Regions from separate parts of the Aliiglaciecola sp. genome, predicted to be linked through region 4. Evidence: predicted binding sites of a transcription regulator. Region 4 holds the regulator's gene; each other region holds the start of a gene.
The links. Region 4 encodes FNR, which switches genes on or off when oxygen is low (the NO sensors DNR and NnrR bind a similar motif). Its sites were predicted from a motif close to TTGATCTAGATCAA; they were not measured.
Positions count from the first base shown of each region.

Region 1 (6,057 bases), on a different contig from region 4:
TTTCAGTGATAAAATTGTCACTTCCGATAGCCAAATCAAACAGTTGTAATCTCAATTGAGAAGTCTGAAACTCGCCTTGAGTAATATCCTCACTCAAACTTTCAGATTGCTGCTCAAGCTCTGCACCGTGTTGTTGTCCATGTAAAGTTGACCAAGCCGCTAATCGCGCTCGTCTTTGTTGTGCAGCCATTCGCTGATAAGAGTCAGCTTGATGAGATAGGTTAATGGAATGACATGCACCAGGGCAAAAATAGCGTGATGGCAGATGATCTTGGTCAATTCGATAACCTGGTTCCCCGCTATTAGATAACATAAGCGGAAGATTGTTCGGCCATGCATCGAATATAGGGGATGCATCTTGTTCAGAACGTACGCTATTGTCTGAATTAGAGTTCGCCATAAACATCCACGCCCAATTAACCTCAGGTTGAGCATGATGATCGTCATGTTCAGGGTTGTTGATTTGTGCCTCATAAAATGAAGTATCACTGCTGTTAGGTTGCGGATTACGCTGTATTATCGAACTTGTGTGCCCCTGTTGAATTGTATGGGTTACCTCGTGTGCCATTAATTTTAGGTCAGTGGGTGATTCGTTTTTGCTGAGAAATATATTGTTTTGATTCGCAAATGCTCTGGAATGAATGGCTAAGTTTGCTTTGTCAGCTTGTTCATTTTGATGCACTCGAATAGTACCTAAATCTTCACCCAGGGAATTTTCGAGGGTATTTTTTAGATCCGCACTTAGCCCATTTCCCGAACTGGACGTATTAACCGCAGCTCGTACGTCTTTAAATTCACTTTTTAATTCGTGTGGTGAATCATTATTTGCCGATTTTGTTTGTATCGAATTGTTTTCACATTCGTCTTCTTGCGAACATTCACAAGTTTTGCACTTCGTTTGAATACCATCTGATGCCATTCGCGATATTGGCGAAATTGAGCGTGTCGGTTTTTTATCAATAAGATCCTGAGCAACGCGATCGGCTTCCTGTTCATAAATATCACACTCCCTGCCCAGACGGATGTTAGCAAAGCGAGAATGTTCAACTCCTACTTTGTAACCTTGCGGTTGAATTTTAACAGTATTAGAAGGCAAAAAAGCGAGATGCTGCCAGCGGCGATTACTAGCCGCAGATGTTTGAACTTGCTGATTCTTCGAATCTCGGGCCTTGGCCTGAGATTGCGTAGCACTTGATGAGCTCTCATTTGGCGCTTTACGTTGTATCATTAATGCCTCCATACTTTAACTCATTCAAATCGCTTCTTTCACGGCCTCAAAGTTTACGGATACGAGGAAGATGTTTACAGAAATGTAATATTCATCATCGTATTAATTATTAGTGTAGGTCACTTTTTAACCAGAAACGTAATTATATATAACCGATGTAAGCTGATAACTGTAAATTCTTTTGATCAAGGTCATTATTTGTTCGTTTAACAGTATTAACCTCATTTATTTTATGGTTATATTATCTACCCAAGGCTAGCACCTGTTTACAAAGGCGGGGTTTAAATTGAGTCAAGTTGGATAAAACACCGTTAGGGAAATAGGACGAAATGAAATACAAAGATTATGACGTACTTATTGTTGGAGGTGGTGGAGCGGGATTACGAGCCAGCATTGCAGCAGCCGAGCAGGCGCAAAAAAACGGCTGTGATTTACGTATTGGTTTAGTATCTAAGGTGTATCCTATGCGCTCCCACACAGTGGCGGCAGAAGGCGGTGCAGCAGCAGTAACCCGTGACGATGATAGTTTTGATGCCCACATTGAAGACACGGTTGCTGGGGGTGACTGGTTAGCGGAGCAATCTGTAGTCGATTATTTTGTGCGCCACGCCCATCAAGAATTAGTGCAAATGGAACATTGGGGCTGCCCTTGGAGCCGCAAAAAAGATGGTTCCGTGCAAGTCCGGCGGTTTGGCGGCATGAAAATAGAACGCACTTGGTTTGCCGCAGATAAAACCGGCTTTCATTTGTTACATACGCTGTTTCAAACCTCCTTGCGTTATGGTCAGATCCAGCGTCTTGATGAATTTTTTGTACTCGACTTAGTGGTAAACGAAGAGCAAATCGCAGGCATTGTCGCCTTAGAAATTGCCACCGGTGAGTTGCACCTCATTCGCGCCAAATCGGTTATTTTAGCCACAGGTGGCGCGGGCAGATTATTCCGCTTTAACACCAACGGTGGCATTGTTACCGGTGATGGTATGGCGCTAGCTTATCGACACGGCGTAGCGCTGCGAGACATGGAATTTGTGCAGTATCATCCCACTGGCCTACCGGGTTCTGGCATTTTAATCACCGAAGCCTCTCGGGGGGAAGGTGGTTTAATGCTAAATAAGCAGGGCTATCGTTACCTGCAAGATTACGGCTTAGGCCCAGAAACGCCCATTGGCGAGCCGAAAAACAAATACATGGAGTTGGGCCCTAGAGATAAATTGTCTCAAGCGTTTTGGCACGAACAACAAGCAGGACGGACAGGCCGTTATGGCGATAGTGACGTTGTCTATTTGGATTTACGCCATTTAGGAAAAGCCTATTTAAATGAACGCCTTCCCTTTATTTGTGAGTTAGCCAAATCCTATGTCAACGTGGATCCAGTTAAACAGCCTATTCCAGTGCGTCCGGCGGTGCATTACACCATGGGCGGGATCACCACCAATGCCAAGTGTGAAACGACCATTAACGGCCTGTTTGCCGTTGGTGAATGTGCTTCAGTGGGTTTACATGGCGCTAACCGATTAGGGTCCAATTCACTCAGTGAGTTGTTGGTATTTGGTCGTTTAGCCGGTGAACAAGCGGCAGATTTTAGTCAACAACAAGCACTCACCCCAGCGGCGACCTTAGAAGCTCAATTTCATCTTCAACAACAACGCATCAACGACTTACGTAACCAACAAGGTTCAGAAAGCTGGGTAGCCATTAAACGAGAGTTAGTGAAAACCATGGAAGAAGGCTGCGGAATATATCGCGATGAAGCTGGCATGCAGCAAACCCTCACTACCCTGCGGGCGCTAAAAGCTCGCTATCAACAAATAAGCATCAGTGATAAAAGCCTCGGCTATAACACGGAATTATTACAATGCATTGAAGTGGGTTTTGGCATAGATGTGGCCGAAGCAACCTGCTTGGCCGCACTCCAACGGCGTGAATCTAGAGGTGCTCACCAGCGCCTTGATGAAGGTTGCACCACCCGTGACGATGAGCACTTTTTACAACATAGTTTGGTGTACTACCAAGCCAATAATGATGCACAGTTAGCTTGGCAACCAGTTGACACTTCACTGTTACCACCAGCAACACGGGCATACGGTGACGCAGGTAAGGAGGCCAAAAATGAAAACCATTAATATCAGTCGTTATTTGCCAGAAACCTCAGAAACGCCTTTTGTGCAACAATTTGATATTCCCTGTGATGACAGCACCTCGGTACTCGACGCACTGAATTATATTAAAGAAGAGTTAGATCCCTCATTGAGTTATCGCTGGTCTTGCAGAATGGCAATTTGTGGTTCTTGCGGCCTTATGGTCAATGGTATCCCGAAACTAGGCTGTAGAACCTTTTTGCGTGACTACCCCGACACTATATTCCTCGAACCTTTAGCCCACTTACCCGTAGAGCGGGATTTAATTGTGGATATGGATGCGTTTTTAACTCATCTGGAAGCGGTAAAACCCTATTTGATCAGTGATGAGAAAAACATCACAGAAGCACATAAACAAACCCCTGCGCAAATGGCGAAATACCAACAATTTTCCGACTGTATCAACTGTGGACTTTGTTATTCTGCTTGCCCGCAGTTTGGCTTAAACCCTGAATTTTTAGGCCCGGCGGCTATCACCCTAGCCCATCGTTACAACTTGGATAACCGTGATCACGGCAATGCCCAACGCATGCCGTTGTTGAATACCGAAGAAGGTGCGTGGAGCTGCACTTTTGTGGGATTTTGCTCAAAAGTATGCCCCAAGAATGTAGATCCCGCTGCGGCAGTTAATCAATCTAAAGTCGAATCCGCTCAAGACATGATTATCCAATTATTTAAGGGGAATTTATGACTTATCACACAAGCCTGTCTCGCACCTGGTGGTTAAAACACAATGCCTTTAAAGCCTATATGTTGCGAGAAGCGACGGTATTGCCCCTCACATTTTTTATCTTGTGTTTAGTCTCTGGCATTTTCAGTTTATGGCAAGGTGAAAGTCAATGGCTCAACTGGCAAGTCGCCATGGCTCAACCTTGGGTGTTGGTCATTAACCTAATCGCCCTAATGGCCAGTCTATTTCACGCATGGACCTTTTTCGTGTTGTTTCCAAGAGTGATGCCAATTCGAATTGGGGAAATTACAGTGCCAGCCAATCTGCTCGTAGCAGGACAATGGGCCGGCGTATTCTCGGTGATCATCTTATTTTTCTGGTTATTTTGGGGGAACTTATGAATTCGCTAACAACAAAAAACAACGACCAGACTTCAACTAAACCCCAGCGCAGTATTGAACCGGTATGGTGGGCATTATTCAGCGCTGGCGGCGTGTGTTTTGCGGTTTTTATTCCCGCCGCTGTGTTATTTTTAGGCTTACTGCACCCCTTGGGATTGATGGAGTTTAACTATGCCCAAGCCCACAGTTGGTTTTTTAGTTTTTGGGGACTGATGTTCAGTGGGGCTTTTATTATTCTGCCCATATTTCATGCTGCTCACCGTATTCGCCATGGTCTACACGACTTAAAGGTACAACACCATGGGATAGTCAAACTGATATGTTATGGACTCGCCGCTGTGATCAGTTTGCTAACCTTAGGCATTTGGTTAGCGGGTATTATCAGCTAACCAAATGGCTTTTATCCTAGGGTTATACGCCTATGGCAGAGATAATATTTTCTAGGATTAACATCAGCAAAAACAGCAAACTGAAACGCCGTGTATATTGAAAAGCATTGGGCGCAAACCACAACGGCCAAACTTCTTTACGAAAGCCCTGTGGCATCTCTGTTGGCCGTTCCTTATTGAACACTTTAAGTGTTTGAATAAGCGTGGGTAAGGTGAATAATAAAATTAAAATGCTAAAACCAATGTAGCCGTTTACATAAATGTAGGCGGCCAAAACATACTGAGATAACAGCATAACTTGTACCGCTTTTCGTGAATTACTGGCACCAAGCAATACCGGTAGGGAATAAATCCCTTTGCTCCTATCCATCTCAATTTTATCGATATGTTTACCAAAAATAACCGCTGTGGGTGCCAAAGCGTATAAAGTACCAATTAACATGGCAGCGTTACTCCATTGCCCGCTGCTAACATAATAAGCTCCGCCTACCATTAGTGGCCCCCACACAACTAAAACTGACACTTCTCCTAGGGCAAGTTTCTTCAACGGCCAGGTGTAAAACAACACAAAAAATGCCCCGGCTAACATTAACCACAACACTTCAATACCGCGGAGGTAAATAATACTGGCTCCACATATAATCGCTAAGCCCCCTGTTGCGACTATATACTTCATCAACTGTGATTTAGTGAGCAGTCCGCTTTCCAGAACATGGGTACCGTATTGGGTGCGGAAGTAATTTCCTTTATCTACCCCTCTTGCCGAGTCGGTATAATCATTCAGCAAGTTATTGGTGGCATGGGCTAATACCAAACCGATGATGCACAAAGCCGCAAGGATTAAATCGACACTAGCTGTGCTTAACGCCAGTAATATGCCAATAATTGCCGAAGTAAAACTCATGATCGTGACTGAAAAGCGACTCGCCACCAGCCATTTAGTCAAAATGTTTAAACTATCCCAAGATGTTTTATCAATCTGGGGCACAGTCTTAAGTGCCTGAATCCATATGGCCTGTGACATTGTCACCTCTTCTATGTTGTGAGTTCAAAAAATTGACGTAGTGCAGTGAATATATAATTAAAAACCGAGAAGCACGCGTACTCCACGGCCCTTAAAACTTCTCTTTGAGTATCTAAAGTTTACGCCCAAAAAACAACTCTAAAAAATGATCAACGCAGCACTCGCTGAAATAAAGCGACCGCCTGTTGATACATTTGCAAGGCTAAA
Region 1 covers NZ_JBDWYG010000046.1:121,441-127,497, forward strand. The annotation lists gene ABJV04_RS15850 (DUF4157 domain-containing protein) at 1-1,228, opposite strand, end outside; gene frdA (fumarate reductase (quinol) flavoprotein subunit) at 1,558-3,351, shown strand; gene ABJV04_RS15860 (succinate dehydrogenase/fumarate reductase iron-sulfur subunit) at 3,338-4,057, shown strand; gene ABJV04_RS15865 (fumarate reductase subunit C) at 4,054-4,437, shown strand; gene frdD (fumarate reductase subunit FrdD) at 4,434-4,826, shown strand; gene ABJV04_RS15875 (prenyltransferase) at 4,849-5,850, opposite strand; gene ABJV04_RS15880 (dienelactone hydrolase family protein) at 6,000-6,057, opposite strand, start outside.
Region 1: a site for FNR is predicted at 1,410-1,423, ahead of frdA (fumarate reductase (quinol) flavoprotein subunit). Genes of this name have one in related genera too.

Region 2 (6,057 bases), on a different contig from region 4:
CCAAATGCCTACTTAAATTAGGTGATAGCGTTACAACCGACCACATTTCACCAGCAGGGGCCATAGGGTTAGACACACCCGCAGCAAAATATTTGCAACAAGAGGGCGTGGATAAAACCAGTTTTAACTCCTACGGCTCAAGACGTGGAAATCACGAAGTTATGATGCGAGGTACTTTTGCTAACGTGCGCTTAAAGAACCAACTTGCGCCTGAAACAGAAGGTGGGTGGACCAGACTTCAACCGGAATCTGATGAAATGTCCGTTTTTGAAGCGTCCGAGATCTATAAAAAACGACAAACACCCACAGTTGTTATTGCGGGCAAAGAATATGGGACTGGCAGTTCAAGAGATTGGGCAGCAAAAGGACCATTGATGTTAGGCATTAAAGCGGTGATTGCCCAAAGTTATGAAAGAATACATAGGTCGAACTTGATTGGAATGGGAATTTTACCCCTGCAGTTTAAGCCTGGACAAAGCGCTGAAACTTATAAATTAGACGGTACAGAAACCTTCAGTATCGACGCTATATCCGCTGAACAAAAAAGCGTTGTGGTAAATGTACGCCGAGTGAACGAACAACCATTTAGTTTTGATGCGGATATTCGTATTGATACTCCTAATGAATTTGAATACTTCAGACACGGCGGTATCTTGCAATTCGTGATTAGAAAACTACTTTAATCTAAAAAACTCATAGGGGTCAGATCCCGTGAAATTATCATCAAGATTGATAAAATCAACGTATCTGACCCCATAAAACACCTCAAATCCCGCCCCTGCAAAGTTACGCATAACCCTTGAACTCGTTGATATTGTTTACTTAATGCTCCTTTTTAAAGATAAAAATAGAAACAAAATAAATTTACTAAAATACTCTTATTTTTTAGGTGCATGTTCAAAAAAATTACTTTTCATAGTCACTATTCAGTAACTTTTTATTAGCCCCACTAAAAACAAAGTAAGGCAAAACGTTCATTTAAGCTTCATCTAAGTAACACACTTCATTAATTAATTTGCAATAAAGCTCCAATATAGTAGCCGCGACTTTCAACTCAATAGTCCCACAAAACAATAAAAGGAAGTGTAACGTGATTCAATTTAATCGATTTATAAAAACAGGGACTTGCTTAGCGTTAGTTTTAGCTTTGTCGGCCTGCGAAGACGAAAAAACCATTGTAGAAGTTGTTGAAGTAGAAGTGCCCGTTATTGTCGAAGTTCCAATTGAACAACCTGAGCCTGTTCCTATTGTGAAATCGACCAACCAGTTCAAGATAGGTTTACTTCCTGATACTCAAGGAGGTTCAGATAGTGAAGGGCAAGCCCACGTATCTATTCACCCCATGTCTGAGTTACTAAAACATCAGGCAGCTTCAAATGTCGACATGGTTATTGCTGTAGGGGATTTAACCGACGGCGGTAGTGATATTGAATTTGCTGAATGGCGCTCTGTTGCAGATAGTTATGTTGTTCAAGGAATTGAGTTTCTCCCCTTAATGGGAAACCATGAAACTAGTTATGCCTATACTTATAACTGGATAAAGAACATGACGAACTTTATTCCAGAAGATGCTACCCATATGCCCAGTTATGAGTGGGTCAACTACTATGTAGTGCGTGAAAATGTGCTTATATTCGCATTAGCTTATTATAACTTGCCTATTGCATTTGATTGGATTCAACAATCAGTTTTAGCTAATGAAGATAAAATCGATCATATAGTTGTTGCCAGTCATGATGGCCTAATAGGAGCTAAATACGGTCAAACACTAGAACAAATAGTTGATGGAACCAAAGATGATGGATGGGTATACGACGTCCAACCGCAAATAAGAGACTTTTTTTCTGCATATGATGTGATATATGTCCAGGGTCACGAGCATCAATATCAACGCTCACTAATTAGCGCGAAAACGACACTAACTACTTACCCATCAAGCTCAACACCCACTGGCGGTAACTACCGCATGGATATGTATACTCAAATCATGACAGGTAACGCCTCTTATAAAGGATATGAATTTCGTTTTGGAGAGCGTGATTTAGTACAAATGATCGTTTCTCAAAAAAACCAAACCAATGCGTCTGCTGAAGACAGTGGTTATGATGTTAATTCTTCAATATTAACCTTTGAAAATGATCGAATTGACTACCAATCATACTTTGCAACTCACAATGCAGTCTCTAATGATCCAGACCAAGCATTTACCGCAGACTGGAAACTGATGGATAAATTTTCTCGAACTACAAACCGATGTGAGATTATTGTATATCCTAATGCAATTCATCAAGAAACTCGTCCAGTTATGGTTTTACAACCTAGTTACATATCCAATGAATGTTACGCGGAAGACGGTTCATATGCGCGTTTAGCAGGAGGACTGAACAACACTTTTAATCGCACAGATACACGAACCCGTGATATGAGCTTTTCACCTGGTTTTACAAGAGCTGAAAGCTTAAACGACCTCGTTAGGCTTGCTTATCAATGGTTATTCCAAGTACATGAAAGCTGGTCACCAAATTTAAATGCTGCATATCGCGTTGTGCCTGACTATGATAATGATGAAATGATCATTCCAGAGACAACTATAGATTTAAAAGAACACGTAACTTTGAGCTGGACTGCCGCCACCGAAGAAACTAGTTCAGATATCTTAATTATCAGTGGCACACAAAATCAAACTGGTATGTACCAAGATGATTATGGTCTTGAAAAAGATATCGAAGTGGATACAGGCCTTGCGTATTCATTGTCTGGCCCGAATTTGGATAGTTTGGAAGAAGGAGAAGCTAAACCTGTTGTTTCTTTACCTTCATCTGCTACAAAATCTTGGGATATTAGTAACGCAGTTTCAGACCAATACGCCGTTGAATTCATGGTACCTGACTCTGTCGACGTCAACACTGTGGAATTAGGTCGTAAATTAGATAGTTGGGCTGCCATAACACCTTCGGAATGCGTTATAGATGGGGCATGGGACGATACCTTTCTAACTGCACCTCCAATTCGCGATACTGCATGTAGCGATTATCCACTTGTAGGTTTTAGCGCAGAATTGGGGAATCTTTGGTGGGTTGTATTGACCTCTGATGCAGAGATCGCCTTGATAGCAAAATAGAACAAGCTATGACTTTTAAAAAGGTCAGCACTAGACAATGGCTGACCTTTTTATTTGTAGTTATAAGCTTTCAAAGTAATCTATTTAATCTTGCTTTTAACTGGTCGTTTTCTTTTTTTAGTTGCTCTTTTTGTCGCAATAGGTCAATGACCATTGCAGTTGCTACCCAATCAATTTGCATTTGTTGATTAAGACGAACTGCTTTTTTTATCCAGTGGACACTGTCCAAGTCAAATATCCAATCGGAAACAGATTTGCCATCAATAGGATCAACTATGCCGTATTCAACCATCGTATAGATTGAGTCTTGGCTAATTTCTTGGTATTCGCATAACTCGTGAATTGAAAGGTGAAGTGTAATTTCAGACATGTTACTTGCTCCAATCTGCTCTGGGATTAAAATTAGCGACGTCTGCCAATTGTGACCATAATTTTTCAGTTTCAGCTGTTTTTTTAGGGGGAATATCTATTTTAATAACAGCGAAGAGATCTCCCTGTTGCCCCTTGTGTTTCAGTCCTTTACCTTTGACACGTAACTTTTGTCCAGAACGACTATTCGCAGGGATATTAAGGTTTATATTACCGTATAACGTAGGTACTTCGAGTTTAGTACCCAAGGCCGCTTCCCAAGGTGCCAAGGGGAGGGTAAGCAGCAAATTATTACCTTGAACATCAAATAAGGGATGGGGAATTAAACGGATATGCAAATATAGGTCACCATTTAATTTGCTTTCACTACCTGGTACGCCTTGACCTTTTACTCGAATTCGTTCGCCATCAGAGGTGCCTTCTGGAATTTTAACCTCCAATGACTTTTTAAGCTGTTCAACGTTGTTACCTGTTAAATTAGGTACAGTATATTCAACTCGTTTAACAATGCCCTTGATAGATTCTTCTAGAAAAAGTGGCACTTCTAACTCTACATCTTGGCCTTTATATAGATTTGATTCAGCCTGTTGAGACTGACGATGTTGTCGATTTGCTCCGCCAAATATGGAATTAAAAAAATCTGAAAAGTCAGCACTTCCTGCGCCATGAGAATGGGTATAGTTACCACTAGACTGCCAATCTGGTGGTACATCAAAGCCTTGTTCTTGACCACCAAACCGTTTTAATTGATCGTATTCGGCACGTTTATTTTCATCCTTTAAAACTTCATAGGCTTCCGCTACTTCACGGAATTTTACTTCTGCATCTGGGGCTGCATTCATATCGGGATGAAGTTTAAGGGCAAGTTTACGATAGGCCTTTTTTATCTCTTTTAAATCAGCGTCTTCTTTAACACCTAAAACTTGATAATAATCTTTAAAATCCATTCATATTCCTTACACGATAGTTGGCAGGCAAATAATTTTGTAGGACTAAAATAGCTGTATCACGCAGTTTGATAATTTCATTCTTACAACTGAAAAAACCAAAGCACCTCTTCGAACATTGCTGTTAATAGCAATTAAGCTATTAATACTAGTTTGAACCTCTAATAAGTAAAAGTTGTTGATGTAGATCAACGTAAAACGTGGCTGATCCTTTAAATTAATACTTATCTTCGAACTAAATGAGGCCAATTCAATGATTTCTACATCCATATTTCCGGGGCGTTATGTTCAAGGTGACCAAGCATTAAGTATTTTGCCAGAAGAAGTAGCTCGGCATGGTAAGAGTGCTTTAATCATAGCGGATAAATTCGTGACCGATAACAACGGCGGAATATTCAAAGAGCCACTATCGCAACTTAACGATTCAAAATTACAGCTTTTTGGTGGTGAGTGTTGTGATGATGAAATTAATAAACTTTGTGATCGTTTTTCTAAAGATTCTGCTGACGTCATCATTGGAATCGGTGGTGGTAAAACCCTAGATACAGCTAAAGTTGTTGGCTATAAACAAAATTGTCCGATTATACTGATCCCCACAATTGCTTCCACAGATGCACCTTGTAGTGCTTTATCTGTAATTTATAATACCGATGGTTCATTTAACCGTTATGAAGTGTTGCCACACAACCCTGAAGTGGTTTTAGTTGATACCAATGTGATTACCCATGCACCGGTTAGGTTTTTAGTCGCTGGCATGGGAGACGCATTTGCAACTTGGTTTGAAGCAGAAGATTGTCGACTTAAACGCGGTACAAATATGACCGGCAGAGTTGGGCCCTTAAGCGCTTATGCGTTAGCCAAGTTATGTCACGAAATATTGCTCGAATATGGCGTTTATGCCAAACACGCCTGTGAAAGCAGCATTGTTACCCCAGCATTGGAACATGTTGTTGAAGCCAATACGCTATTAAGCGGCCTAGGGTTTGAAAGTGGTGGTTTGGCAGCTGCCCATGCAATTCACAATGGATTAACCACCATTGCCGCTACCCACAATTATTATCATGGTGAAAAAGTCGCAATTGGTCTTCAAGCCATGATGTTTCTAACCGATAGACCCAGTAAGACAATTGATTTAGTGTTCGATTTTTGTCAATCAATAGGGTTACCCATTTGTCTTGAAGATATTGGCATGATTGATCCCACTGAAGACGAACTGTTAAAGGTGGCGAAAAGAGCCTGTGCTGAGGGAGAAACAATTCATAATGAACCTTATGAGGTCACCCATAGAAAGGTTATGCATTGTATTAAAGCCGCTGATGCCGAAGGAAGGCGCAGAAAGAAACTATGAGTCTCAAAATCTAGCCAGCAGTTAATGCGCTGGCTTCTAATAAGTGGCTAGCACAGCGTTCGATGTGTTTAGCCACATGCACTAACCAGCGATACGTATCCAACATGTTAGTCGCATCCATAATATCAAACTCATCATTGGTGACTTTAGTCAGTACTTTTTGCCTGAACTCTTGATGAGCTGCGCTAAGTTGTTCAAACAATATTGAAACTTCTTTTAATGGGGCAGACCATTGATTGCGCTGAATGCTATTGTTCAATAGCGTCACAGCT
Region 2 covers NZ_JBDWYG010000027.1:8,275-14,331, reverse strand. The annotation lists gene acnA (aconitate hydratase AcnA) at 1-683, shown strand, start outside; gene ABJV04_RS05995 (metallophosphoesterase) at 1,091-3,121, shown strand; gene ABJV04_RS05990 (chaperone modulator CbpM) at 3,192-3,491, opposite strand; gene ABJV04_RS05985 (DnaJ C-terminal domain-containing protein) at 3,493-4,437, opposite strand; gene ABJV04_RS05980 (glycerol dehydrogenase) at 4,691-5,785, shown strand; gene ABJV04_RS05975 (Na/Pi symporter) at 5,796-6,057, opposite strand, start outside.
Region 2: a site for FNR is predicted at 4,616-4,629, ahead of ABJV04_RS05985 (DnaJ C-terminal domain-containing protein). Genes of this name have one in related genera too.

Region 3 (6,057 bases), on a different contig from region 4:
CGCATAATGTAAATCAAATCGCCAGTTGCGGGACATTATATTTTACAGCTCTTATAGGACACAATTTTACATGCCCAGCGATCCACAAGCGATAAAACTCTCTGCAGATGTACCAGAAACGTTAATTGGCAAAAGGTTAGATCAAGCTTTAGCCGAATTGTTCCCTGATTATTCACGATCTCGCTTAAAAGAATGGATTTTAGCCGGAAATGTCCGTTTAAATGACTCTGTTTGTGACAAACCAAGGGAAAAAGTCTTTGGTGGTGAACAAATTTCCATCGATGCATTGTTGCAAGTACAGGAAAATCACAAAGCACAAGATATTGAGTTGAACATAGTTTACGAAGATGAGCATATTTTGGTGATTAACAAACCCACAGATTTGGTTGTTCATCCTGGCGCTGGAAATGCAGACGGCACTATATTAAATGCTCTTTTAAATCATGCTCCCGAGGTTGCTAGTGTACCTAGAGCTGGCATAGTCCATCGTCTTGATAAAGATACCACGGGGTTGATGGTAGTTGCCAAAACTGTACCAGCCCAAACTCACCTTGTTGAACAGCTTCAAGCTCGAGAAATTAGTCGAGAATACGAAGCTGTGGTCTACGGCACTATGGTCGCTGGTGGAATCGTAGATGCACCCATTGGTCGCCACCCAACTAAACGAACCAGTATGGCGGTGCGCGAGACTGGAAAACCAGCGGTTACTCACTATCGTATAAAACAAAAGTTTCGAGCCCATACTCACCTGCGTTTAAAGCTAGAAACCGGTCGTACTCACCAAATTCGTGTGCATATGTCTCATTTACGTTACCCCTTAGTGGGAGACGTGTTATATGGCGGTAGACCTCGTTTACCTAAGGCGTGTTCTGAAGATATGATTAACATGTTAAGGGGCTTTAAACGCCAGGCATTGCATGCTATTCAACTAGAACTCTCTCACCCCACAACAGGCGAGTGGATGAGTTGGCAAGCGCCGCTACCTGACGATATGGTAGCGCTACTATCGGTACTAAAAGAAGATACCAAAGAACATGGAATAGCTGATGACTGAGGCTGTTTTATCAAGCCCTATTCGCACCCCTCATTGGAACTTGCCTAAAGGGGTTAAGGCGTTTTATACCACGCGAAAAATGGGCATGAGTCAGCCTCCCTACGACAGTAATAATTTGGCAATGCATGTTGGCGATAATGCCGCTGATGTGCAATTCAATCGTGATGCGCTGCCCCTGAGTGATTCAATTGCTTGGTTAACCCAGGTCCATGGCATTCGTTGCGTACGTATAACAAAAGATTATTTTGTTCCGTTAGAAATAGCCAAAGCAGATGCTAGTTTTACAACTGAACTTAAAAGTGTCTGTGCGGTGATGACCGCGGATTGTATGCCCATTTTAGTTGCTAATAAGGCGGGTACTTGTGTTGCCGCAATTCATGCTGGTTGGCGCGGTTTGGTTAACGGTGTGATTGAAAATACTATTGCTGCCATGAATTGTGAACCAGAAACACTCACGGTTTGGGTTGGTCCGCATATTTCACAACGGCATTTCCAAGTATCTGAAGATCTCAGGCAAGTTTTTGCAGAGTATCCCGAAGCATTTGTACGCGATGTGGAACAGGGAAAGTACTTGTGCAGTTTAGCCAAGATTGCCCGCGATAAATGCCGCGCTATCGGCATAACAAGCTTTGTTGAAAGCGGTATCTGTACCTATGTTCATCACGGCGACTTTTATTCTCATCGTTACGCTCAGCATCATGGTCAATCTCAAACTGGTCGGTTTGTGTGTGGGATTTATTTGCAATAAAAGCCACAATTATGAAACTCATATTGCTTAAAACTGGCTAATTATCAGTTTTAAATATTCAAGGGTAAATGACTCCGCATTTTTCGCCAATTTACTGATCTAGATCAATCAATATTCATTGCTTACCTTGAATTGGATATAAAAAGTACCCATTAATTGAGTAAATCATTTTTGAGGAAATTTTATGCGATTAGATAGATTTACCAGTAAATTTCAGATGGCAATCTCTGACGCACAATCGATAGCATTGGGCAGAGATCATCAATATATTGATCCCGTACATTTAATGACAGCTCTGCTTAATCAACAGGGAGGCTCTATTCGGCCGCTATTTGATAGTGTTGGAGCGAATGTGAATGGATTACGCTCGTCCTTGGCTGAAGCAATTGAGAGATTGCCTAGAGTTGAAGGTATCGGCGGTGATGTGCAACTCAGTAAAGACACTATTGTTTTGCTTAACCTGAGCGATAAGATTGCGCAGAAACGCAAAGATGAATACATCAGTTCTGAAGTATTTGTATTGGCAGCGTTACAAGATAAAGGCAAATTAGGCGAGATTTTCCGTCAGTTGGGCATTACTCAAGAGCAAATCGAAAAAGGTATTGAGACAATGCGCGGTGGTCAGAAAGTCACAGACCCTAATGCTGAAGATGTCCGTCAGGCTCTTGAAAAGTACACAACGGACCTCACCGAACGCGCCGAACAAGGCAAACTTGATCCTGTAATTGGTCGAGATGAGGAAATTCGTCGTACTATTCAAGTGTTACAACGTCGTACCAAAAATAACCCCGTATTAATTGGTGAACCCGGTGTGGGTAAAACTGCCATCGTCGAAGGTTTAGCCCAGCGGATTATTAATTCTGAAGTACCTGAGGGATTAAAAGATAAGCGGGTCTTGTCACTGGATATGGGCGCACTTATCGCTGGTGCGAAATTTAGAGGGGAGTTCGAAGAACGTTTAAAAGCGGTATTGAACGAACTTTCTAAAGAAGAGGGCAGGGTCATCCTGTTTATTGATGAATTGCACACTATGGTGGGAGCCGGTAAAGGCGAAGGCGCTATGGATGCCGGTAATATGCTTAAACCAGCATTAGCCCGAGGCGAGTTACACTGTGTGGGGGCGACTACATTAGATGAATATCGTCAATATATTGAAAAAGATGCTGCCTTAGAGCGTCGTTTCCAAAAAGTCATTGTTGACCAACCTAGTGTCGAAGACACCATAGCCATACTGCGTGGACTGAAAGAGCGTTATGAACTGCACCATTCAGTGGATATTACTGATCCAGCGATTGTTGCTGCGGCATCCTTGTCTCATCGTTATATTCCAGACCGACAATTACCAGATAAGGCCATTGATTTAATTGATGAAGCCGCGTCAAGTATTCGTATGCAGATGGATTCAAAACCCGAAGATATGGATCGCTTAGAGCGCAGAATCATACAGTTGAAGCTGGAAGAACAGGCGTTATCGAAAGAAAAAGATGATGCCAGTCATAAACGTCTAGAGCTGATTGAGTTGGAACGTGAACAGTTAGAAAACAAATTTTCTGAATTTGAAACTATCTGGAATACTGAAAAAAGTGCTATGCAGGGCACCCAACACATCAAATCGGAACTTGAGCAAGCTAAACTGGATATGGAAATTGCCCGCCGAGCGTCTGATCTTAATCGCATGTCAGAATTACAATACGGCCGTATTCCTGAGCTAGAGTTAAAACTAGAACAAGCAGCGGAAGCTGAACAAACGGAAACCCAGCTACTAAAAAACAAAGTGACCGAAAACGAAATAGCTGATGTATTGTCTCGTTGGACGGGGATCCCGGTAAGCAAAATGCTTGAAGGGGAAAAAGATAAATTACTACGCATGGAAGAAGCGCTGCAAAGCCGCGTGATCGGCCAAACTGAAGCGGTAAATGCGGTCAGTAACGCTATTCGACGTTCCAGAGCGGGACTATCTGATCCAAGTAGACCCATAGGTTCATTCTTGTTCCTAGGTCCTACCGGTGTGGGTAAAACCGAGTTATGTAAATCTTTAGCCAATTTCTTGTTTGATACAGAGCAGGCAATGGTTCGTATAGACATGTCAGAGTTTATGGAAAAACACTCTGTTTCTCGTTTAGTTGGAGCACCTCCAGGATATGTGGGCTACGAAGAAGGCGGGTATTTGACCGAAGCGGTGAGAAGAAAACCTTACTCGGTAATTTTGCTGGATGAGGTGGAAAAAGCGCACCCTGATGTGTTTAATATTTTACTACAAGTGCTTGATGATGGTCGTCTAACTGATGGACAAGGCAGAACCGTGGACTTTAAAAATACGGTTATCATCATGACCTCTAATATTGGTTCTGACGTGATACAAGATAAACATCAAGAGAGCCAGTATGATGAAATGAAAAGTATGGTGATGCAAACTGTTGAGCAGCAATTTAGACCTGAGTTTATCAACCGTATCGATGATGTTGTGGTATTCCACCCACTTGGTTTGGAGCAAATCAAAGCGATTGCGAAAATACAGTTATCGTCCTTACGTGAACGCTTGCTGGAAAAAGGCTTTGAATTAGACTTGTCTGCAGCTGCCTTAGAAAAAATTGCTGAAGCTGGTTTTGATCCCGTGTATGGAGCAAGACCCCTTAAACGAGCCATTCAAATTGAAATTGAAAATCCCTTAGCACAACGCTTGTTAGCAGGAGATATTCAAGCTGATAGTACTATTCGAATTGATATGGATGGGGATGCATTAAAAATTAGTTAATTAATTCGTTAGCATTCCTGTTAAGGACAGTGCAAAGCAACTAACAAAAACGCCGCCTATTGATTGATAGTCGGCGTTTTTTAATTTTAGATATTTGCTACATAGTCTGTACTGCAGCAAAATGGTTGTGTTAAAGCTGTTTTAGAAGGTCTTGGGCCTGCTTCTTTTCTAGGAAGTCCTGCTCTGAGTTTAAGGCTCTTTCCAAAGACGCTTTAGCTTCCCCAGTTCTGCCGAGCTTTTGCAAAGTAACGGCAAGATGATATTGGTTGGAAGGGGAATTGGAATCCATCGCATAGGCTTTGCGCAAGATGGTAAGTGCTTCTTCGTATTTACCCTGCAAGGTTTTAATCCAACCTTGAGTATCAAAAAGCGCAGCGTTCTCTGCTTCTAGCGCCAGCGCTTGCTCAATATATTGATTTGCCTTAGGCAAGTCTTTATCAATGGTGATATTCGCTAAATTATTGAGCATAAATGCTTTATTAGGAATACTGTCAACCTTGATTAACTTCTCATAATGAGTAGACGCTTCTTCAAAGCGGCTTTGGTTTAGCAGAAAATCTGCAAACAAACTACGTTGAAAATGCTCTTCAGGGTTCTGCTCTAATAGCGCTTGTGTAAAGTCTTCAAATTTTTTGCTTTGGATATTTCTGGACGCCAATTGATATAACTTGAATATAGCGTTTCTATTTAGGTTGTTGATTTCCAATGCGCTTAGGTAGTTTTCAAATGCGTCGTCTAGATTATTCTTGGCGACGTTTACGTCTCCAGATAATATCAACAGCCTAGGTTCTTGAGGGGCTTTTTTCAACCATGTGGCAACCATTTCTCCAGCGCTGTTCAGATCGTTGCTGGCTAAGTGTAAACGAATATATTCAATCCCTAAGAACAAGCTGTCTGGATAAATATCATAAGCTTCAGCAATACTCGTTTTAGCGTCGTCAACTAGTCCGGCTTTGTATTGCAGTTTACTTAATTCGAGTAATCCAGTGGCGTTACCTTGTACTAACGATTTAATTTTTTTGATTTCTCTAGCTGCTCGGTCTGCTTGTTTTAAAGCAATATATAACTCTACTCGACGCATTTGATAAACAGCCGCATCGGGTTCCGCTTTAATCGCTATATTTAACTGTCTTATTGCTCTTTCGAGTTCACCTTGTTGAGTATAAATCGTCGCCAATAATTCAAGTGCGGTTAAATTATTAATATCTTTTTGCAGGACTCTTTGTAAGTTTTTTTCTGCTTCTTCGACCATGCTGGCATTGAATTGACAACGCGCCAATAAGGTTAGAATACGAACATTGTCTGGTTGAATGGTGTTAAGTTTTTCGACAATTTGTAGCGCGTCTTTATGTTCGCCTCGAGAGCTTAATAGGTTCGCCTTATTGAATTGAGCTGAAAAGTGTTCAGGATTGATGGTTAGTGCTTTATCTAAGAAGGTTTCAGCTGCCTTGAGGTTACCTAAGCGAATCTGTACACCTGCTTTTAAATTCAAAAAGTCTA
Region 3 covers NZ_JBDWYG010000041.1:62,571-68,627, forward strand. The annotation lists gene rluD (23S rRNA pseudouridine(1911/1915/1917) synthase RluD) at 71-1,054, shown strand; gene pgeF (peptidoglycan editing factor PgeF) at 1,047-1,802, shown strand; gene clpB (ATP-dependent chaperone ClpB) at 1,987-4,557, shown strand; gene prsT (XrtA/PEP-CTERM system TPR-repeat protein PrsT) at 4,688-6,057, opposite strand, start outside.
Region 3: a site for FNR is predicted at 1,897-1,910, ahead of clpB (ATP-dependent chaperone ClpB). Genes of this name have one in related genera too.

Region 4 (6,057 bases):
CTGCACCATCCACTAACCATCTTCCTTTAAAAGCAATTGGCGGAAAAAGAGCGGGTATGGCACAGGATGCTCTTACCGCTTCGGCTAATGGACCTTGAGTAAAAGAAACCTCTTTACCACTATATAAATCGGTGGCTACTACACCTAATGGTTTGGATAATTGTTCAAACTCTCGTTCACAAAAATTCTCTTCAAGGGCTTTAAATACTTTTATACCACTGGCAAGTCCGCCTTTACGAAAGCCAACCCCCATAAGCCCAAGTACTTGCCACTCAGATAAAGAACTAGCCCATTGTGCAAGAGGTTCTAATTTATTACTCGCATAAGCGGCTCCAACGTAAGCACCTATTGAACAACCTGCCACTACATCTACTTCAATGCCAAGCTCTTCTAAGGCTTGAATAATTCCGATATGCGCCCAGCCTCGAGCGGCTCCGCTTCCTAACGCTAATCCAATTTTCATCTATTGAAGTGATCCTTAACTTATATTGATAATATTTACGGTGTCATCATTACTAATGGATGGGGATGAAAAGTCTTCTTGATCAAATCCAATATCACCGTTTTCAAACGGTGTTTGTTGTGTTTCTAAAGTTTTAAAGTCGAAAATTTGATTGTCAGCAAGATGGGAAGGAACCACATTTTGCATCGCTTTAAACATACTCTCTATTCTACCCGGAAAACGCTGATTCCAATCTGTTAGCATGTTTTTAATCACTTTACGTTGCAAGTTCTCTTGAGAGCCACACAAATTGCAGGGAATAATCGGAAATTCAAGTAGTTCGGAATACTGGGTTATTTCTTTTTCAGAGCAATAGGCTAATGGTCGTATAACCATTTGTTTACCATCATCGCTGACGAGTTTTGGAGGCATAGATTTTAAGCGTCCCCCATGAAACATGTTCAGAAATAAGGTTTCGAGCATGTCATCGCGGTGATGGCCCAAAGCGATTTTTGTCGCCCCCAAACGTGATGCCGTTTTATACAGTATTCCTCTACGTAATCTTGAACAAAGAGAACAAGTGGTTTTACCCTCTGGAATTTTATCTTTGACGATGGAATAGGTATCTTCGGTGACAATTTCATAAGGTACTTGTAAATTTTCTAAGTATCTTGGAAGTACATCCGCGGGGAAGCCAGGTTGTTTTTGATCTAAATTAACCGCAATAATTTCAAACTTTATAGGGGCAATTCTTTTTAGAAACATCAAAATATCGAGCATAGTGTAACTGTCTTTACCACCAGACAGGCAAACCATCACCTTATCGCCATCCTCGATCATGTTGAAATCGGCGATTGCTTTACCTACATTTCGTCTTAAGCGCTTTTGAAGTTTATTGAAACTGTATTTTTTACTCTCAGACAGAGACTCGATCTTACTCATTATATTCCTAGAAAACATTGCTATCAGCGCCGATTATACCTGTCCTCATAAAGGACATAAACACTCTAATTTCAAATGTTTTAGGTAAACTTCTGCTCTGATATTGCTAATGTATTACTAGTGCTTGAGTGGACACTCAAAACCTTCAGGTTTTATGGCTAAAACATCACAATTGAGAGAGTCGATAGTGTGTTCAGCGGTATTACCAATAAGTGCAGCGGTGATCCCTGTTCGACCTACGGTTCCAATCACTACTAACTCTGCATCTATGGTTTTAGCAACCGATGGAATTACGTCTTCAGGTAAACCTTCACTAAGGTGCTGATTTTCTTGGGGTATATTGAATTTCTGTGCATGTTCAAGCATACATTTGGCATGATGCTGTTTGACTGATTCCGTATAACCAACGGGATCAAATTCTGGAATTTCGATGGCGATATTCACTGGTGTTCCAGGGTAAGAGTTAACAAGGTTAACTTTACCTTCTAATAAATCAGCCATCATCCCTGCGGTTTTTGTAATGATTTTATTTAAACTATGGTGCTCATCATCTTCGCTACCAACATCAACAGCCGCTAAAATGTTGCCATTGCTTGGCCAGTCATGCTCTTTGACTAGCAATACAGGCACGGGAGACTTTCGCAAAATATGCCAATCGGTAGGGGTGAAAATAACCGATTTCAAGGTGTCATGCTCGTGAGTGCCTTTTACAATTAAGTCATAACTGTGGTCAATCACCTCAAATAAGACACTTTCATAAGGACGATTATGCCAAACTACTTTGATATCTACAGAGATTGAAGAGTTAGCTGCCAATGGCTCAACGATATTGGCTAGCCAATCAGTTTTATCATCTACCACAGCTTGGCGCATTGTTTCGCGTTCATCTACGGTCAACATAGTGGTCATTTCATAAGAGAAATCGTAAATGGATAGAAAGGCAGTAACACTGGCCCCCGTTTTTTGTGCCAGCAAGAGAGCCCGTTTAAAGGCTTTCTGATCATCGGTGGTCGGGTCTACAACGGCTAGTATTTTGTTAAATATGGACATTAGTTAACTCCCTTATAAGGTTTACACTTTCATCTTAAGTGTATGGGTACTTTAGCTATTTTGCCAGTTAACCGATTATTTGTTTTGACCTAAATCAACTTAACAGGAAAGGCCTATCCGCAGGCTTTATTTTGTAAAACATGCTCACCGAGCTTATCTCTAAGGGAGGCTAAATCGGGGATCTGGATAAACTTGCCATCTACTTTTATGATATTTTCTTTTTGAAAACGGGTTAATAAACGGCTGACGGTTTCTACGGTAAGACCTAAATGGTTACCTATTTCGTTACGCGTCATGGTTAAATTGAACTCGGTTTCAGAAAAACCACGAGAGTGAAAGCGGTCGGATAAATTAATCAAAAAATGTGCAAGACGTTCCTCTGCAGTACGTTTATTCAAGAGCATCATCATACTATGGTCTTGGTTTATTTCCGTGCTCATTATCTTAAGCATTTCTTTACGTAATGTCGGAAGTTGCTCGCTCATAGTGTCGAGCTTGTCATAGGGCAACTCACACACCATAGAGGTTTCCATGGCTTGGTTGTAACTTTGGTACTTTTCTGAAAAGAGTCCGTCGAAACCAACTATATCACCAGGAAAATGAAACCCGGTTATCTGTTGTTCTCCATCAGGGGAGGTAATATAGGATTTAAATGAACCTGTTCTTACCGCAAATAATGAGGTGAATTTTTGTCCTGGAATAGTGAGCTGATCATTTTTATGCAAAGGACGTTTACGCTCGATTATCTCATCTAAACTTTCCATTTCTGTTTGGTTCAGGGCTACGGGGATGCAAAGATGGTTAAAACTACAATTTTGGCAGCGAATACTGAACTTGTTCGAATCAGACATTAGATAATTCCACTTAATTCATTAGTTACCAATTATGAATCCCTTGGTAACATAAAATCAAGCCAAATAAGCACAATAAAACTGCAACGCTACGTTTTACCAAGGGTTGTGTTAACCAACTTCTGATTTGAGTGGCGCTAGCTCCCATTGCTAACATAATAGGCAGTGTGCCTAAACCAAAACAAAACATGGTCAACGCACCTTGTACTGCGCTGCCAGTGGAAACACTCCAGGTTAATGTTGAATATACTAATCCGCAGGGCAGCCAACCCCAAATCACACCATAGGGCACGGCATACATTGGGTGTTTAAAGGGAATAAAACGTTTTGACAACGGGCTGATTTTACGCCAAAAAATAGCACCGACTTTTTCGACTTTAGTGAGCAACTTTGACCATTGACCCACATAAAGCCCCAGTAACACCATAAATACCCCACCAAACAGGGTGAGTACTTGTGGGTTGATGAAAGATTGGGTTGTGACAACTTGCCCTAAAAGTCCGGCGATAGCGCCAGCAACACTGTAGGATAAAATACGTCCTGTATTATAAGCGATTAAAAATGGCCATTGTGACTGATTTTTTGGCAAGGCAAAGGTAAACGAGGTAACAATACCGCCGCACATCCCTGCACAATGTACACTACCTGCAAGACCAATTAAAATCGCTGAGAACCAGCTGATATCGTTCATTCTTCTTCAGTTTTAGGGGCTTTTTGTGGTGCTTTTTTGTCTACGTCATCATCGAATAAAATGTTGTAACCTTGACGTTCTAAATCTTCAAATTGATTTGACTTAACTGCCCAAAAAAAGATCCCGATAGCTAACAAAACGAGCAGTATAGCGATGGGGATTAATACATAAATAATACTCAATTTAGTTTCCTATTAACGGAGCAGACGAATTGAATTTGCTACTACAATGATTGAACTTAAAGACATACCGATAACGGCCATCCATGGGCTTAAATATCCAGCCACTGCAAGAGGAAGAATAAGTGCGTTGTAACCTATAGCCCAGACCATATTCTGTTTAATTTTATGGCGTACCTTGATTGCCATACTAACAGCAAATTTTACATTACTTAATTTCGAATTTAATAAAATGATATCGGCTGAACGTTTCGCCATGTCACTAGCGTCACCTACTGCAATAGATACATCGGCAGCGGCTAATACAGGCGCGTCATTAATACCATCTCCAATCATCAACACTTTATGTCCATCAGCTTGTAAACTTTGGATGTAATTGAGTTTTTGTTGAGGCGTTTGCCTAAAATACACATTGGGAATTCCCAAGGCGTTGGCAACCGAGGTAGCACTTGTTTCGGCGTCACCACTTAACATCACTAATTGTTTGCTACTCAGGTCATTGACGAGCTGTTTAGCGTCTTTTTTGACTACATCTTTTACCGTAAATGCGGCGATTAATTGTTTGCCTAATTGCAAATACACGCGAGAGTCATCAGGGTTTGCGGGCAAATTTAATTTATCATCTAAAATGCTTAGATTACCAATCTTTACAATTTGCGATTGATAGGTACCTTGCAAGCCTTTGCCAGCAATGGTGTCTACGTGATTAACCTCTAGAGGCGTTTTGGATTGAAACGCTTGGGAGATTGGATGTTTAGAATACTGCTCGATGCCAGCCGCTAAGTTGAATACAAAATTTTCGTCTGAATGATTAAATAGCTCAACTTCACTTACACTAAAGTGACCATTAGTGAGGGTACCTGTTTTATCAAAAATTACCGTATCGACATCAGGCATGACGTCAATGATATTTGCTCTTTTTACCAACAAACCATATTGGTTTAACTTTGCCATGGCGCTAGTTAATGCCGTGGGGGTTGCTAAGCTTAATGCACAAGGGCAGGTGGCGACTAAAATCGATATGGCCACCCAAAATGCCCGATCTGGTTGATAAGCTAACCAACCGAAATAACTAATCAGAGTAATTCCAAGAACAATTACAATAAAGTATTTTGAGGCTACATCAGCATACACTGCAGCCTTGGGTTTATCGGCAAGGGCTAATTCTTGCAACCGTAGTATTTTATTTACTAAGGATAATTTAAGTTCATTTTCAACTTCTATTTCAAATGAGCCTGACAGATTTATGGTGCCGCCATACACATGGTCACCAATGTTCTTTTTGATTTTCTCAGACTCACCCGTCAACATGGACTCATCTACGTTTCCATCGCCAGATGTTATCACCCCATCGACTGGAAACGTTTCACCAGGGCGGACTAGTATTTTTTGTCCTGGTTTAAGGTGTTTTGCTAACACCGAGTTTTGCTTGTTATCACTATCTATTTGAATGGCCGTCAGTGGAATGTATTTAAACATATTGGCAGATATAAGACTGGCTTGGTGTCGTGAACGGTGTTCTAAAAAGCGGCTGATTAGTAATAAAAAGATGAACATACAGACTGATTCAAAATAAATTTCGCCGGTATGGGTAATTGTTGCCCAAGCACTAGCCACAAAAGTACCGATAATGGCTATTGAAACGGAAAAGTCCATATTTACAGATTTCATTCGTAATGAACTAAATGCACTTTTATAAAAAGTAAAGCCAGAATATAGCACCACAGGCGTGGTTAATAGAAAACTCACCCAGTGGAGAAATTCTTTGGTTGTATCTTCTATTGAGCCAAAAATACCAAAATACAGTCCGATGGCTAACATCATGACCTGCATACTCATAAGGCCTGCTAATCCAAGACGTTTTAAATAGCTTTTGGTTTCTTTTTGGTAAGAAGCTTCGTG
Region 4 covers NZ_JBDWYG010000031.1:106,050-112,106, forward strand. The annotation lists gene ABJV04_RS07120 (patatin-like phospholipase family protein) at 1-463, opposite strand, end outside; gene ttcA (tRNA 2-thiocytidine(32) synthetase TtcA) at 479-1,366, opposite strand; gene uspE (universal stress protein UspE) at 1,502-2,434, opposite strand; gene fnr (fumarate/nitrate reduction transcriptional regulator Fnr) at 2,548-3,285, opposite strand; gene ABJV04_RS07140 (sulfite exporter TauE/SafE family protein) at 3,311-3,976, opposite strand; gene ccoS (cbb3-type cytochrome oxidase assembly protein CcoS) at 3,973-4,158, opposite strand; gene ABJV04_RS07150 (heavy metal translocating P-type ATPase) at 4,171-6,057, opposite strand, start outside.